3 regions of the Streptomyces sp. NPDC126497 genome follow, and region 2 is predicted to be linked to each of the others. Evidence: predicted binding sites of a transcription regulator. Region 2 holds the regulator's gene; each other region holds the start of a gene.
What was found. Region 2 encodes HrcA, which represses chaperone genes, less so after heat shock. Its sites were predicted from a motif close to TTNGCACTCNGNNNNNCNGAGTGCNAA; they were not measured.
Positions count from the first base shown of each region.

Region 1: the regulator HrcA is predicted to act here: its motif matches at 1,525-1,551, upstream of groL (chaperonin GroEL).
Region 3: the regulator HrcA is predicted to act here: its motif matches at 2,579-2,605, upstream of groES (co-chaperone GroES).

Region 1 covers NZ_JBEORT010000017.1:61,945-66,321, forward strand. Annotated here, with positions in the region: gene thrC (threonine synthase) at 1-350, shown strand, start outside; gene ABTY20_RS11455 (ubiquitin-like small modifier protein 1) at 469-744, shown strand; gene ABTY20_RS11460 (cold-shock protein) at 1,175-1,378, shown strand; gene groL (chaperonin GroEL) at 1,714-3,336, shown strand; gene ABTY20_RS11470 (NADH:flavin oxidoreductase) at 3,564-4,377, shown strand, end outside.
Region 2 covers NZ_JBEORT010000030.1:43,820-48,196, forward strand. Annotated here, with positions in the region: gene dnaJ (molecular chaperone DnaJ) at 270-1,406, opposite strand; gene hrcA (heat-inducible transcriptional repressor HrcA) at 1,406-2,422, opposite strand; gene ABTY20_RS15745 (MBL fold metallo-hydrolase) at 2,582-3,310, shown strand; gene ABTY20_RS15750 (DUF3097 domain-containing protein) at 3,345-4,145, shown strand; gene hemW (radical SAM family heme chaperone HemW) at 4,280-4,377, opposite strand, start outside.
Region 3 covers NZ_JBEORT010000083.1:14,436-18,812, reverse strand. Annotated here, with positions in the region: gene ABTY20_RS27060 (pectate lyase) at 1-271, shown strand, start outside; gene groL (chaperonin GroEL) at 349-1,974, opposite strand; gene groES (co-chaperone GroES) at 2,124-2,432, opposite strand; gene ABTY20_RS27045 (polysaccharide deacetylase family protein) at 2,733-3,521, opposite strand; gene ABTY20_RS27040 (polysaccharide deacetylase family protein) at 3,518-4,377, opposite strand, start outside.

The DNA.
Region 1 (4,377 bases), on a different contig from region 2:
CGGACACGATCGCCAAGTCGCTGGCGATCGGCAACCCGGCGGACGGGCCGTACGTCCTGGACATCGCGCGGCGCACGGGCGGTGCGGTGGAGGACGTGGACGACGGGCGGATCGTCGAGGCGATCAAGCTGCTCGCGCGCACGGAGGGGATCTTCGCGGAGACCGCGGGGGGCGTGACCGTGGGGGTCACCAGGAAGCTCCTCGAGAGCGGGGCGCTCGACCCGTCCCTGACCACGGTCGTGCTCAACACCGGGGACGGTCTCAAGACGCTGGACGCGGTCGCCGGTACGGGACTCACCGCGACGATCCGTCCCAGCCTGGAGTCGTTCCGCGAGGCCGGGCTCGCCTAGGGCCCGTCTCGCCGTTCCCGTCCGCGGGGCGGTGGGGCCCGGTCGCGTCCACGCGGCGACAGCCGCGTACCGGCACGGCCCCACGCCCCCGGCAAGTCACCCGACCGGAGGTTTTGTCGTGAGCGTCACCGTTCGTATCCCCACCATCCTGCGCACCTACACGGGTGGGCAGGCCGAGGTCGCCGCCGAGGGCGCCACCCTCGGCGAGGTCATCCAGGACCTGGAGAAGAACCACACCGGGATCGCCGCCCGGGTGCTGGACGACCAGGGCAAGCTGCGGCGGTTCGTGAACGTCTACGTCAACGACGACGACGTGCGGTTCGAGCAGGGCCTCGACACGCCCACCCCGGACGGGGCCGGCGTGTCGATCATCCCGGCGGTGGCCGGCGGCTGATCATTACCTGCGGTAACACCAGTTACCGGGCGTGCGGGACATCGCCCCCTCCGTGAGAGAAGCGGAGGGGGCGATTCCATGGGATTGAGCGCGATAGAGTTGGGGAAAGCGCCCCCGATCCACTGATCGAAGACGCCGAATTCCTGCCGCGGACCCGACTGGATGCAGCCAAAGTGCGGGTCCCTTTTGCGGTGTCTGAGCCCTTTATGCGGCCCGTCTTGCCCCGTAATCAGGCGAATTCTCGCCAGATTCCGGACCGGTGGCGTCCAGATTTCTCGTCCGACTGACCTGTTGCAGACGGCAGTTGGGCAGATACATTCAGCCGCGGTCGACGCGTTCCGGCGCACGCCCCCAACCGTTGGGGGGTGAGGTCTGACCCGGATCCGCGAAGTGTGGATCTGTGCAAGGGCCAGTAATAGGGGAGTTAGGCATGGCTCAGGGCACCGTCAAGTGGTTCAACGCGGAGAAGGGGTACGGCTTCATCGCGGTCGACGGTGGTGCGGATGTTTTCGTCCACTACAGCGCGATCCAGATGGACGGCTACCGCACCCTCGAAGAAGGCCAGCGGGTCGAGTTCGAGATCTCGCAGGGTCAGAAGGGCCCGCAGGCCGACATGGTTCGTCTCAGCGCCTGAACGCGCTACCTGCCGCAAGCATCTTCTGCCGGCGAAGGGCCCGCATCCTCCGGGATGCGGGCCCTTCGCCGTGCCCGGACCGGTGCGCGCCGGCGCGTGCCGGTGTTCGCGTGCGGCTGAGCGCCCCGCGTCTCTCCCCCCGGGCGCTTGCACTCGCATGGGTCGAGTGCTAATCATTGGCGTTAGCACTCTGAAGGTGAGAGTGACAACGAAGGACCGGGTCGGTGAGGCCCGCAGGCCGTGTGGGGCAAGGAACCACGGGTCGGCGAGCCGTCCGTCGCGGGCGCGGGCGCGGTCCGAAGGAATCACCCCCAGTCCTGGAGGGACCACTTCACATGGCCAAGATCATCGCGTTCGACGAGGAGGCGCGGCGCGGCCTCGAGCGCGGCATGAACCAGCTCGCGGACGCCGTCAAGGTGACGCTCGGCCCCAAGGGCCGCAACGTCGTCCTCGAGAAGAAGTGGGGCGCCCCCACGATCACCAACGATGGTGTCTCCATCGCCAAGGAGATCGAGCTCGAGGACCCGTACGAGAAGATCGGCGCCGAGCTGGTCAAGGAAGTCGCCAAGAAGACGGACGACGTCGCCGGTGACGGTACGACCACCGCGACCGTTCTCGCCCAGGCCCTGGTCAGGGAGGGCCTGCGCAACGTCGCCGCCGGCGCCAACCCGATGGCTCTGAAGCGCGGCATCGAGCAGGCCGTCGAGGCCGTCTCCGGTGCCCTGCTGGAGCAGGCGAAGGACGTCGAGACCAAGGAGCAGATCGCCTCCACGGCCTCCATCTCCGCCGCCGACACCCAGATCGGCGAGCTCATCGCCGAGGCCATGGACAAGGTCGGCAAGGAAGGCGTCATCACCGTCGAGGAGTCCCAGACCTTCGGTCTGGAGCTGGAGCTCACCGAGGGCATGCGCTTCGACAAGGGCTACATCTCGGCGTACTTCGCCACCGACATGGAGCGTATGGAGGCCGTCCTCGACGACCCGTACATCCTGATCGCCAACTCCAAGGTCTCCAACGTCAAGGACCTGCTCCCGCTCCTGGAGAAGGTCATGCAGTCGGGCAAGCCGCTGCTGATCATCGCCGAGGACGTCGAGGGCGAGGCCCTGTCGACCCTGGTCGTCAACAAGATCCGCGGCACCTTCAAGTCCGTCGCCGTCAAGGCTCCGGGCTTCGGCGACCGCCGCAAGGCCATGCTCGGCGACATCGCCATCCTCACGGGCGGCGAGGTCATCTCCGAGGAGGTCGGCCTCAAGCTGGAGAACGCGACGCTCGACCTGCTGGGCAAGGCCCGCAAGGTCGTCATCACCAAGGACGAGACCACCATCGTCGACGGTGCCGGCTCGGCCGACCAGGTCCAGGGCCGCGTGAACCAGATCCGCGCCGAGATCGAGAACAGCGACTCGGACTACGACCGCGAGAAGCTGCAGGAGCGCCTGGCGAAGCTCGCCGGCGGTGTCGCGGTCATCAAGGCCGGCGCCGCCACCGAGGTGGAGCTCAAGGAGCGCAAGCACCGCATCGAGGACGCCGTCCGCAACGCGAAGGCCGCCGTCGAGGAGGGCATCGTCGCCGGTGGTGGCGTGGCCCTGCTGCAGGCCTCCCAGGTCTTCGAGAAGCTGGAGCTCGACGGTGACGAGGCGACCGGCGCCAACGCCGTGAAGCTCGCGCTGGAGGCCCCGCTGAAGCAGATCGCCGTCAACGGCGGTCTCGAGGGCGGCGTCGTCGTGGAGAAGGTCCGCAACCTCCAGGTCGGCCACGGTCTGAACGCCGCGACCGGTGAGTATGTCGACATGATCGCCGAGGGCATCATCGACCCGGCGAAGGTGACCCGTTCCGCGCTGCAGAACGCCGCCTCCATCGCCGCGCTGTTCCTCACCACCGAGGCCGTCATCGCCGACAAGCCGGAGAAGGCCGCTGCCCCGGCCGGCGGCGGCATGCCGGGCGGTGACATGGACTTCTGATCCCTCCGGGATCGGATCCGTCCGTCGCACACCGAGGGCGGCACCCCCTGCTTGCGGCAGGGGGTGCCGCCCTCGGGCTTTCCGGCCGGCGCACGGAGTGGACCCCGCGTGACAGGGGTCACATTCGAGTCCGAGGGGAATGCCTCCCGCCGTCTCCCGGTTGTGCCGTGTGTGCATTTAATGCATGTACACATACTCACCGGTATTCGCAGTAGAGGAGCCCTCACGTGACCGTCACCTCCCCGGACACCGCGACCCGAGCCGCCGGGATCCTCTCCCGGCCGGCCACGATCAACGGCCTGACCGTCCCCAACCGCATCGCCATGGCGCCGATGACCCGGATGTTCTCGCCGGGCGGTGTTCCCGGTGAGGACGTGCTGTCGTACTACGCGCGCCGCGCCGCCGCCGGTGTCGGACTGATCGTCACCGAGGGGACGTACGTGGGGCACGAGTCGGCCGGGCAGAGCGACCGGGTGCCGCGGTTCCACGGGGAGGAGCAGCTCGCGGGCTGGGCGAAGGTCGCCGAGGCGGTGCACGCGGCGGGCGGCACGATCGTGCCGCAGCTCTGGCACATCGGCATGGTCCGCGAGCAGGGGCAGGCGCCGTATCCCGAGGCTCCGGCGGTCGGCCCGTCCGGGGTGCGCACGGACGGCACCGAGGGCAAGGGCAAGGCGATGACGCAGACCGACATCGACGACGTCGTCGCCGCGTTCGCCCGGGCGGCCGCCGACGCCGAGCGCATCGGCTTCGACGGCGTGGAGCTGCACGGCGCCCACGGCTACCTCGTCGACCAGTTCCTGTGGTCCGGCACCAACCGCCGCACCGACGCCTACGGCGGCGACCCGGTGGCCCGCGCGAAGTTCGCCGCGGAGGTCGTGGCCGCGGTGCGCGCGGCCGTGTCGCCGGAGTTCCCGGTCATCTTCCGCTACTCGCAGTGGAAGCAGGACGCCTACGACGCCCGGCTCGCCGAGACGCCCCAGGAGCTGGAGGCGATCCTCGCCCCGCTCGCCGCGGCCGGTGTCGACGCCTTCCACGCGTCCA
Region 2 (4,377 bases):
GTCCCGGCGCCCGCCGAACACGCCCGTCACCGCCCGTCGAGGGCGTCCCTCAGCCGCGAGAACAACCCCTGCCGCCCCGGCCGACCGCGCCCACCCGGGGGACGACCCCCGGACCCCCGGCAGCAGAACACCACCCACCCGGCACCGACCGGTCACCGCCCGTCGAAGGCGTCCCTCAGCCGCGAGAACAACCCCGGCCGACCGGGCCCACCCGGGGGACGACCCCCGGACCCCCGGCAGCAGAACACCACCCACCCGGCACCGACCGGTCACCGCCCGTTGAAGGCGTCCTTCAGCCGCGAGAACAACCCCTGCTGCCCCGGCTGGAACTGTCCCGTGGGGCGTTCCTCGCCGCGGAGCTTGGCCAGTTCCCGCAGGAGGCGTTCCTGCTCGGGGTCGAGCTTGGTCGGGGTCTGGACCTCGACGTGGACGATGAGGTCGCCCCGGCCGCCGCCGCGCAGGTGGGTGACGCCCCGGCCGTGCAGCGGGATCGACTGGCCGGACTGGGTGCCGGGCCGGATGTCGACCTCCTCCATGCCGTCCAGCGTCTCCAGCGGCACCTTGGTGCCGAGGGCCGCCGCGGTCATCGGGAGGGTGACCGTGCAGTGCAGGTCGTCGCCGCGCCGCTGGAACTGCGTGTGCGGGAGCTCGTGGATCTCCACGTACAGGTCACCGGCGGGACCGCCACCGGGCCCGACCTCGCCCTCGCCGGCCAGCTGGATCCGGGTGCCGTTGTCGACACCGGCCGGGATCTTGACCGTGAGGGTGCGCCGGGAGCGGATCCGGCCGTCGCCCGCGCACTCCGGGCACGGAGTGGGGACGACGGTGCCGAAGCCCTGGCACTGCGGGCAGGGGCGGGACGTCATGACCTGGCCCAGGAAGGACCGCGTGACCTGCGAGACCTCACCGCGGCCCCGGCACATGTCACAGGTCTGCGCGCTGGTGCCCGGAGCGGCGCCCTCACCGCTGCACGTGGTGCAGACGACGGCCGTGTCGACCTGGATGTCCTTGGTCGTGCCGAACGCGGCCTCGTCCAGCTCGACGTCGATGCGGATCATCGCGTCCTGGCCCCGGCGGGTGCGCGAGCGCGGCCCGCGCTGCGACGCCGTGCCGAAGAACGCGTCCATGATGTCGGAGAAGTTCCCGAAGCCGCCGGCCCCGAAGCCGCCCGCACCACCGCCGCCGGCCTGCGAGAGCGGGTCGCCGCCGAGGTCGTAGACCTGCTTCTTCTGCGGGTCCGACAGCACCTCGTAGGCGGCGTTGATCTCCTTGAACCGCTCCTGCGTCTTCGGATCGGGGTTGACGTCCGGATGCAGCTCGCGGGCGAGCCGCCGGAAGGCCTTCTTGATCTCCTCCTGCGACGCGTCGCGGCGCACGCCGAGTACGGCGTAGTAGTCCGTGGCCACTACGACTCCGCCAGGATCTGTCCGACGTACCGTGCCACTGCGCGTACCGCTCCCATCGTTCCGGGGTAGTCCATGCGGGTCGGTCCGACCACGCCGAGCTTGGCAACCGCCTCGCCGCCCGAACCGTAGCCGACCGACACGACGGACGTGGAGTTGAGTCCCTCGTGGGCGTTCTCATGACCGATACGGACGGTCACGCCCGGATCCTTCGCCTCGCCGAGCAGCTTGAGGAGCACGACCTGCTCCTCGAGAGCCTCCAGGACGGGCCGGATCGTGAGGGGGAAGTCATGTCCGAAGCGGGTGAGATTGGCGGTGCCGCCGATCATCAGCCGCTCCTCGTTCTCCTCGACGAGTGTCTCCAGGAGGGTGGAGAGCACCGTGGAGACCGTACCGCGGTCGTCGGCCTCGAAGGCCTCGGGGAGGTCCTCCACCAGGCTCGGCACATCGGCGAACCGGCGGCCGGCGACCCGGCTGTTCAGACGGGCCCGCAGGTCCGCCAGGGAGGACTCGCCGAACGGCGCCGGGCAGTCGACCATGCGCTGCTCGACCCGGCCGGTGTCCGTGATCAGCACCAGCATCAGCCGCGCGGGGGCCAGCGACAGCAGCTCCACGTGCCGCACCGTCGAGCGGGTCAGCGACGGGTACTGCACGACGGCGACCTGCCGGGTGAGCTGCGCGAGCAGCCGTACGGTCCGGGCGACCACGTCGTCGAGGTCGACGGCGCCCTCGAGGAAGTTCTGGATGGCGCGCCGCTCGGGCGCGGTCATCGGCTTCACACCGGCGAGCTTGTCGACGAAGAGCCGGTAGCCCTTGTCGGTGGGGATGCGCCCGGCGCTGGTGTGCGGCTGGGCGATGAAGCCCTCGTCCTCCAGGGCCGCCATGTCGTTGCGCACGGTGGCCGGGGAGACGCCGAGCTTGTGCCGCTCGGTGAGGGCCTTGGAACCGACGGGCTCCTCGGTGCCCACGTAGTCCTGGACGATGGCGCGCAGCACCTGGAGCCTGCGTTCACTGAGCATCGCGCACACCTCCAGTAGCCTCCGCGCGGTAACGTCCCTGGCACTCTTCGCACGCGAGTGCCAGACTTCCCCGGCCCAGTGTACGGCCGGGGGGTACACCCCGGGCAAGGCCGGTCCCGCGCCGTCGTGCCGGGCGCCCTCCCCCGATAGCGTCCCGGTATGACCGTGACTTGGGAAGAGTCGGGATGGGAGCGGGTCGCCGCCGGGGTGGGGCGGTGCCGGCTTCCGGTGTGGGACTGCACGGCGGGGCTCGTGGTGGGCGCGGACGGCGTGCTGCTCGTCGACGCGGGTTCCGGGCCGCGGGAGGGCGCGCGGTTGCGGGACCGGGCGCGGGCGCTCACCGGCCGCCGTGTGACGCATCTCGCGCTCACCCACCCCCACTTCGACCACCTCCTCGGGGCGTCGGCGTTCGCGGGCGCGGAGGTGTTCGGGGCGGCGGGCATGGAGACGGCGCTGACGGCGCGGGGGCGCGCGGAGCTGCGCGCGGACGCGGTGCGCCACGGGCTGGACGCGCGGGTGGCGGAGGAGGCCGTGGACGCGCTGGTCCCGCCCCGGCACGCGGTGTCCGGCGAGTGGACGCTGGAGCTGGGCGGCGGCCGTCGGGCGCTGCTGGCGAACGTGGGCCCCGGGCACACCGCCCACGACCTCGCGGTGCTGGTCCCCGGCGACCCCGGGGTGGTCTTCTGCGGCGACCTGGTCGAGGAGTCGGGCGAACCGCAGGCCGGCCCCGACGCCGTGCCGTCCCGCTGGCCGGCCGCGCTGGACCGGCTGCTGGAGCTGGGCGGCGACGACGCGCGGTACGTCCCCGGTCACGGCGCGGTGGTCGACGCGGCGTTCGTCCGGGCCCAACGGGACGCCCTGGCGGCGCGTTTCGGCGTGTCGGACTGATCGCGCCGGGCGGGATCCTCGTATCGTCATCGGAATGCGCCAGTACTCCGCCGACCTGACCCCTCCGTGGAAGAAACCGCAGCCCGTCCCCGAGGTCGCGGCCGAGCCCGGCCTGGTGGTGGAGGAGCCCGGCACCGGCTTCTGCGGCGCGGTGATCCGCTGCGAGGCGGGCACGGTGACGCTGGAGGACCGCTTCGGCAAGCACCGGGTGTTCCCGCTGGAGCCGCGGGGCTTCCTGCTGGAGGGCCGTGTGGTGACGCTGGTGCGGCCGGCCGCCGGCCCGGCGCGTCCCGCCCGTACGGCGTCCGGGTCCGTCGCCGTCCCCGGCGCACGCGCGCGGGTGGCCCGCGCCGGGCGCATCTACGTGGAGGGGCGGCACGACGCGGAGCTGGTGGAGAAGGTGTGGGGGGACGACCTGCGCATCGAGGGCGTGGTGGTGGAGTACCTGGAGGGCGTGGACGACCTGCCGTCGATCGTCGAGTCCTTCGCGCCGGGTCCGGACGCGCGGCTGGGGGTCCTGGTGGACCACCTGGTGCCCGGCTCGAAGGAGTGGCGGATCGCGGAGGCGGTGACGAGCGAGCACGCGCTGGTGGTGGGTCACCCGTACATCGACGTCTGGGAGGCGGTGAAGCCGGCGTCGGTGGGCATCGAGGCGTGGCCCCGGGTGCCGCGCGGGCAGGACTGGAAGACGGGGGTGTGCCGGGCGCTGGGGTGGCCCGAGAACACGGGAGCGGCCTGGCAGCACATCCTGTCCCGGGTGCGGTCCTACAAGGACCTCGAGCCCCAGCTCCTGGGCAGCGTGGAACGGCTCATCGATCACGTGACCGTGCCCTGAGCACCGGCCGGTCGTTGAAGGGGTGGGCCTGGTGGGCCTGGTGGGCCGCTCTCCGCCGCTGCGGAGGTGTTCCGTCGATCAGCTCGTCCACGCGGCCGAGCAGTTGATCCTCCCCGCCGAAGCGGGGGTGCCCCTCAGTCCACCAGGTCCCGCACTACGGCGTCCGCCAACAGCCGCCCCCGCAGGGTGAGGGCCGCGCGGCCATCCTCGTACGGGCCGCGCCGGAGCAGCC
Region 3 (4,377 bases), on a different contig from region 2:
GTGCGGCAACTGCGGGACCCAGTACCAGCGCCACGTCGTGATCGACGACGTCCTGGTCACGAGCCCGGGCAAGGTCCTCGCCGGGGTCAACGCCAACTACGGTGACACCGCGACCCTCTCGGGCGTGACGATCGTCGGCGACGGCAAGAAGAAGCTCGTCCTCTGCGAGCGCTTCCAGGGCAACGACAGCGGTGACGAGCCGACCTCGCTCGGCAGCGGTCCCGACGGCAAGGCCTGCGTCTACCGGGACTCCGACGTGACGTACCAGTAGGGACGCCCACAGGGCGAGGGCCCGGCACCGCCGAACAGCGGCGGTACCGGGCCCTCGTCGTACTGCGAGCGGATCGCTCAGTGGGCGTGGCCGTGACCGTGGCCCGCGGCGGCCGGCTCTTCCTCTTCCTTCTTCTCGACGACCAGGGTCTCGGTCGTCAGCAGCAGGGAGGCGATGGAGGCGGCGTTCTCCAGGGCGGAGCGGGTCACCTTGACCGGGTCGATGACGCCGGCCTTGACCAGGTCGCCGTACTCGCCGGTGGCGGCGTTGTAGCCGCTGCCCTTCTCGAGCTCGGCGACCTTGGAGACGATGACGTAGCCCTCGAGGCCGGCGTTCTCGGCGATCCAGCGCAGCGGCTCGACGGCGGCCTTGCGGACCACGGAGACACCGGTGGCCTCGTCGCCGGTCTTGTCGAGGTTGCCCTCGAGGACCTTGACGGCGTGGACCAGCGCGGAGCCACCACCGGAGACGATGCCCTCCTCGACCGCGGCGCGGGTCGCGGAGATGGCGTCCTCCAGACGGTGCTTCTTCTCCTTCAGCTCCACCTCGGTGGCGGCGCCGACCTTGATGACGCACACGCCGCCGGCCAGCTTCGCGAGGCGCTCCTGGAGCTTCTCGCGGTCCCAGTCGGAGTCGGTGGTCTCGATCTCGGCCTTGATCTGGCCGACGCGGCCCTGCACGTCCTCCTTGTTCCCGGCACCGTCGACGATCGTGGTGTCGTCCTTGGTGACGGTGACGCGGCGGGCGGAGCCGAGCACGTCCAGGCCGACCTGGTCGAGCTTGAGGCCGACCTCCTCGGAGACGACCGTGGCGCCGGTGAGGACGGCCATGTCCTGCAGCATCGCCTTGCGGCGGTCGCCGAAGCCGGGGGCCTTCACCGCGACCGCGTTGAAGGTGCCGCGGATCTTGTTGACGACCAGGGTCGACAGGGCCTCGCCCTCGACGTCCTCGGCGATGATCAGCAGCGGCTTGGAGGCGTTGGCCTGGATGACCTTCTCCAGCAGCGGCAGCAGCTCCGCGATGGAGGAGATCTTGCCCTGGGTGATGAGGATCTGGGGCTCGTCGAGGACGGCCTCCATGCGCTCCTGGTCCGTCACGAAGTACGGCGACAGGTAGCCCTTGTCGAAGGCCATGCCCTCGGTGAAGTCCAGCTCCAGACCGAAGGTGTTGGACTCCTCGACGGTGATGACGCCGTCCTTGCCGACCTTGTCCATCGCCTCGGCGATGAGCTCGCCGACCTGCTGGTCCTGGGCGGACAGGGCGGCGACGGCGGCGATGTCGGACTTCTCGTCGATCGGGCGGGCCGAGGCGAGCAGGTCCTCGGAGACCGCGGCGACGGCGGCGTCGATGCCCTTCTTCAGCAGCGCCGGGGAGGCGCCGGCGGCGACGTTCTTCAGGCCCTCGCGGACCAGCGCCTGGGCCAGCACGGTGGCGGTGGTGGTGCCGTCGCCCGCGATGTCGTTGGTCTTGGTCGCCACCTCCTTCACCAGCTGCGCGCCGAGGTTCTCGTACGGGTCCTCGATCTCGACCTCGCGGGCGATCGTGACACCGTCGTTGGTGATGGTGGGGGCGCCGAACTTCTTGTCGATGACGACGTTGCGGCCCTTCGGGCCGATCGTCACCTTCACCGTGTCGGCAAGCTTGTTGACGCCGCGCTCGAGGGCGCGACGGGCGTCCTCGTCGAACTTCAGGATCTTCGCCATGGCAGCGGGAGCCCTCTCGGAAATCTGGGTGAAATCACTGCGCCCCGGGCGCCCGGCTTCTTATCGGATGCTGGGGCCAGGGGCGCAGTGGTTCGAGCAAAAAGTGCTTGCTACGAGGTCGGGTTGTCCGGGGCGGCCCCGGGGTTCCCTTACTTCTCGACGATCGCGAGGACGTCGCGGGCCGAGAGGACGAGGTACTCCTCGCCGTTGTACTTGACCTCGGTGCCGCCGTACTTGCTGTACAGAACGACGTCGCCGACCTTCACGTCGAGCTCGACGCGCTTGCCGTCCTCGAACCGGCCCGGGCCGATGGCCAGGACGACGCCCTCCTGGGGCTTCTCCTTGGCGGTGTCCGGAATGACCAGGCCCGAAGCCGTGGTCTGCTCGGCGTCGAGCGGCTGGACCACGATGCGGTCCTCGAGCGGCTTGATGGCAACCTTGGAGCTGGCGGTCGTCACGATCCGACCTCCCCCTTCGGAGATCTCACGGGGTTAACTGTCTGAGGTGGCGACCAGGTCGATCCGTCGTCGCGGGTGCCGGACCTGCCCGTCGCGTGTTTGGCACTCTCCAGGGGGGAGTGCCAGACCTGAGACTATGACTGCGATTAGCACTCGGTCAAGCGGAGTGCCAATTGCCTGCGGCGCGTCGCGGGGTGGGCGCGCCGCCGTCACCCTTGCGGGCAGCCGGTGGTGCCGCGGTGACCGTCCACCGGGGCCGCCGCCCCGGGCCCCCGCTCCGGCCCCCGACGGGCCCGGTCCTCACACGCCGGACGGGCCGGGGGGTGAGCGGTGCTCGCCGGGCACCGCCGACGGGCCGGTTCGTTCGACGTGGTCCTCCAGCCTCCCCACCGTCAGCCCCCGTTCCTCCAGCTCCCCCAGCAGCCGGGTGGTCCGTTCCGCCAACGACAGCGGCGGGGCCTCCCCCGACGGCACGGCGATGATGTCGCCGGGGTTCAGGCGGTGGGGGCCGTCGGCGTAGGTGAGGTGGCCGTCGGGTTCCAGGGTGACCCGCCACAGGACCACCGCCGCGATGCCGCAGTCCGCGGCGGCCCGCAGGGTGGTGGTGTCGTACGCGCCGTAGGGCGGGCGGAAGAGGCGGGGGCGGACGCCGAAGCGGGACCTGAGCTTGCGCTGCTGACCGCAGATCTCGGCGCGCTGGCCGGCGTAGGGCAGACCGCGCAGGGCGGAGTGGTCGAGGGTGTGGTTCTGCAGGCTCGCGCCGACCGCGCGCAGGCGGGCGAAGTGGGCGTACCCGGGGCCCACCACGCTGTCCGTGAGGAACAGGCTGACGGGGAGCCGGCGCTCGCGCACCAGGTCGATGAAGCGGGGGTCGCGTTCGGCGCCGTCGTCGTAGGTGAGGAAGACGACCCGGTCGCGGGTGGGGACGTGGTCGACGACGGGCGGGAGGGCGCCGGCCTCCGGCGCCGGACCGGCTCCGGGCGACCGCCCCGCCCCGTCCCCCGCCCCGTCCCCCGTGCCGCCCGACGGTCCGCATCCGGTGATCACGGCCAGCAGGGCGACGGCGCCCGCCAGGAGGCGGGCCCTCACAGGTAGTCCTCCAGGCGGGCCACCGCGTACCCCTCCGCCGTGGCCTTGTCCAGGAAGCGGCGGATCATGTCCGGCATCGTGCCCTTCCAGTCCTCGCGGCCCCGGAAGTGGCTGAGGACGATGTCGCCGGGGCGCAGCTCGCGGTCCCACTCGCGGTACTCCCAGCGGTCGACGAAGACCTCCTCGTTCCAGAGCGGGACGTGGGTGATCCCGCAGGCCTTGGCGGCGCGCAGGGTGGCCTTGTCGTAGTTGCCGTAGGGCGGGCGGAAGAGGACGGGGCGCTCGCCGTAGCGCTCCTCGATGACCTCCTGCATGCCGCAGATCTCGCGCTTCTGTCGGGCGTAGGACAGGGCCGGCAGGTAGGGGTGGTGGAGGGTGTGGTTGTGCAGGGCGACGTTCCGGTCCCGCATCTCCTTGAAGTAGCCGTAGTCCTCCTTGACCAGGTAGTCGCTGAGGAAGGCGCTGTACGGGATCCTCAGCTCGCTCATCATCCGCAGGAACGCCGGGTCCTTCTCGGCGCCGTCGTCGATGGTGAGGAAGAGGACCTTCTCGTCGGTGGGGACGGTGGTGAAGACCGGGGGGAGTCCCAGCCGCCGGTGGCCGTCGACCTCGAAGCCGTCGCGGGTGGTGATCCCGGGCTTCTCCGCCGGGGGCGGCGGGGCCGGCAGGGGCACCTTCCGCAGTCCCCAGCGGCGCGCGGCGGCGACCCGCGCGGTGTGCGCCGCGCGCAGCTTGGTGGCGTAGGCGTCGAGCGCGCGGGCCGGGGGCGCCTTCAGGGGCTGCTGGCCGGCCGCCGGTTCGGCCCGGGCGCCGCCACCGCCCGGCCCGCAGCCCGCGGCGATGGAGGCGAGAGCGA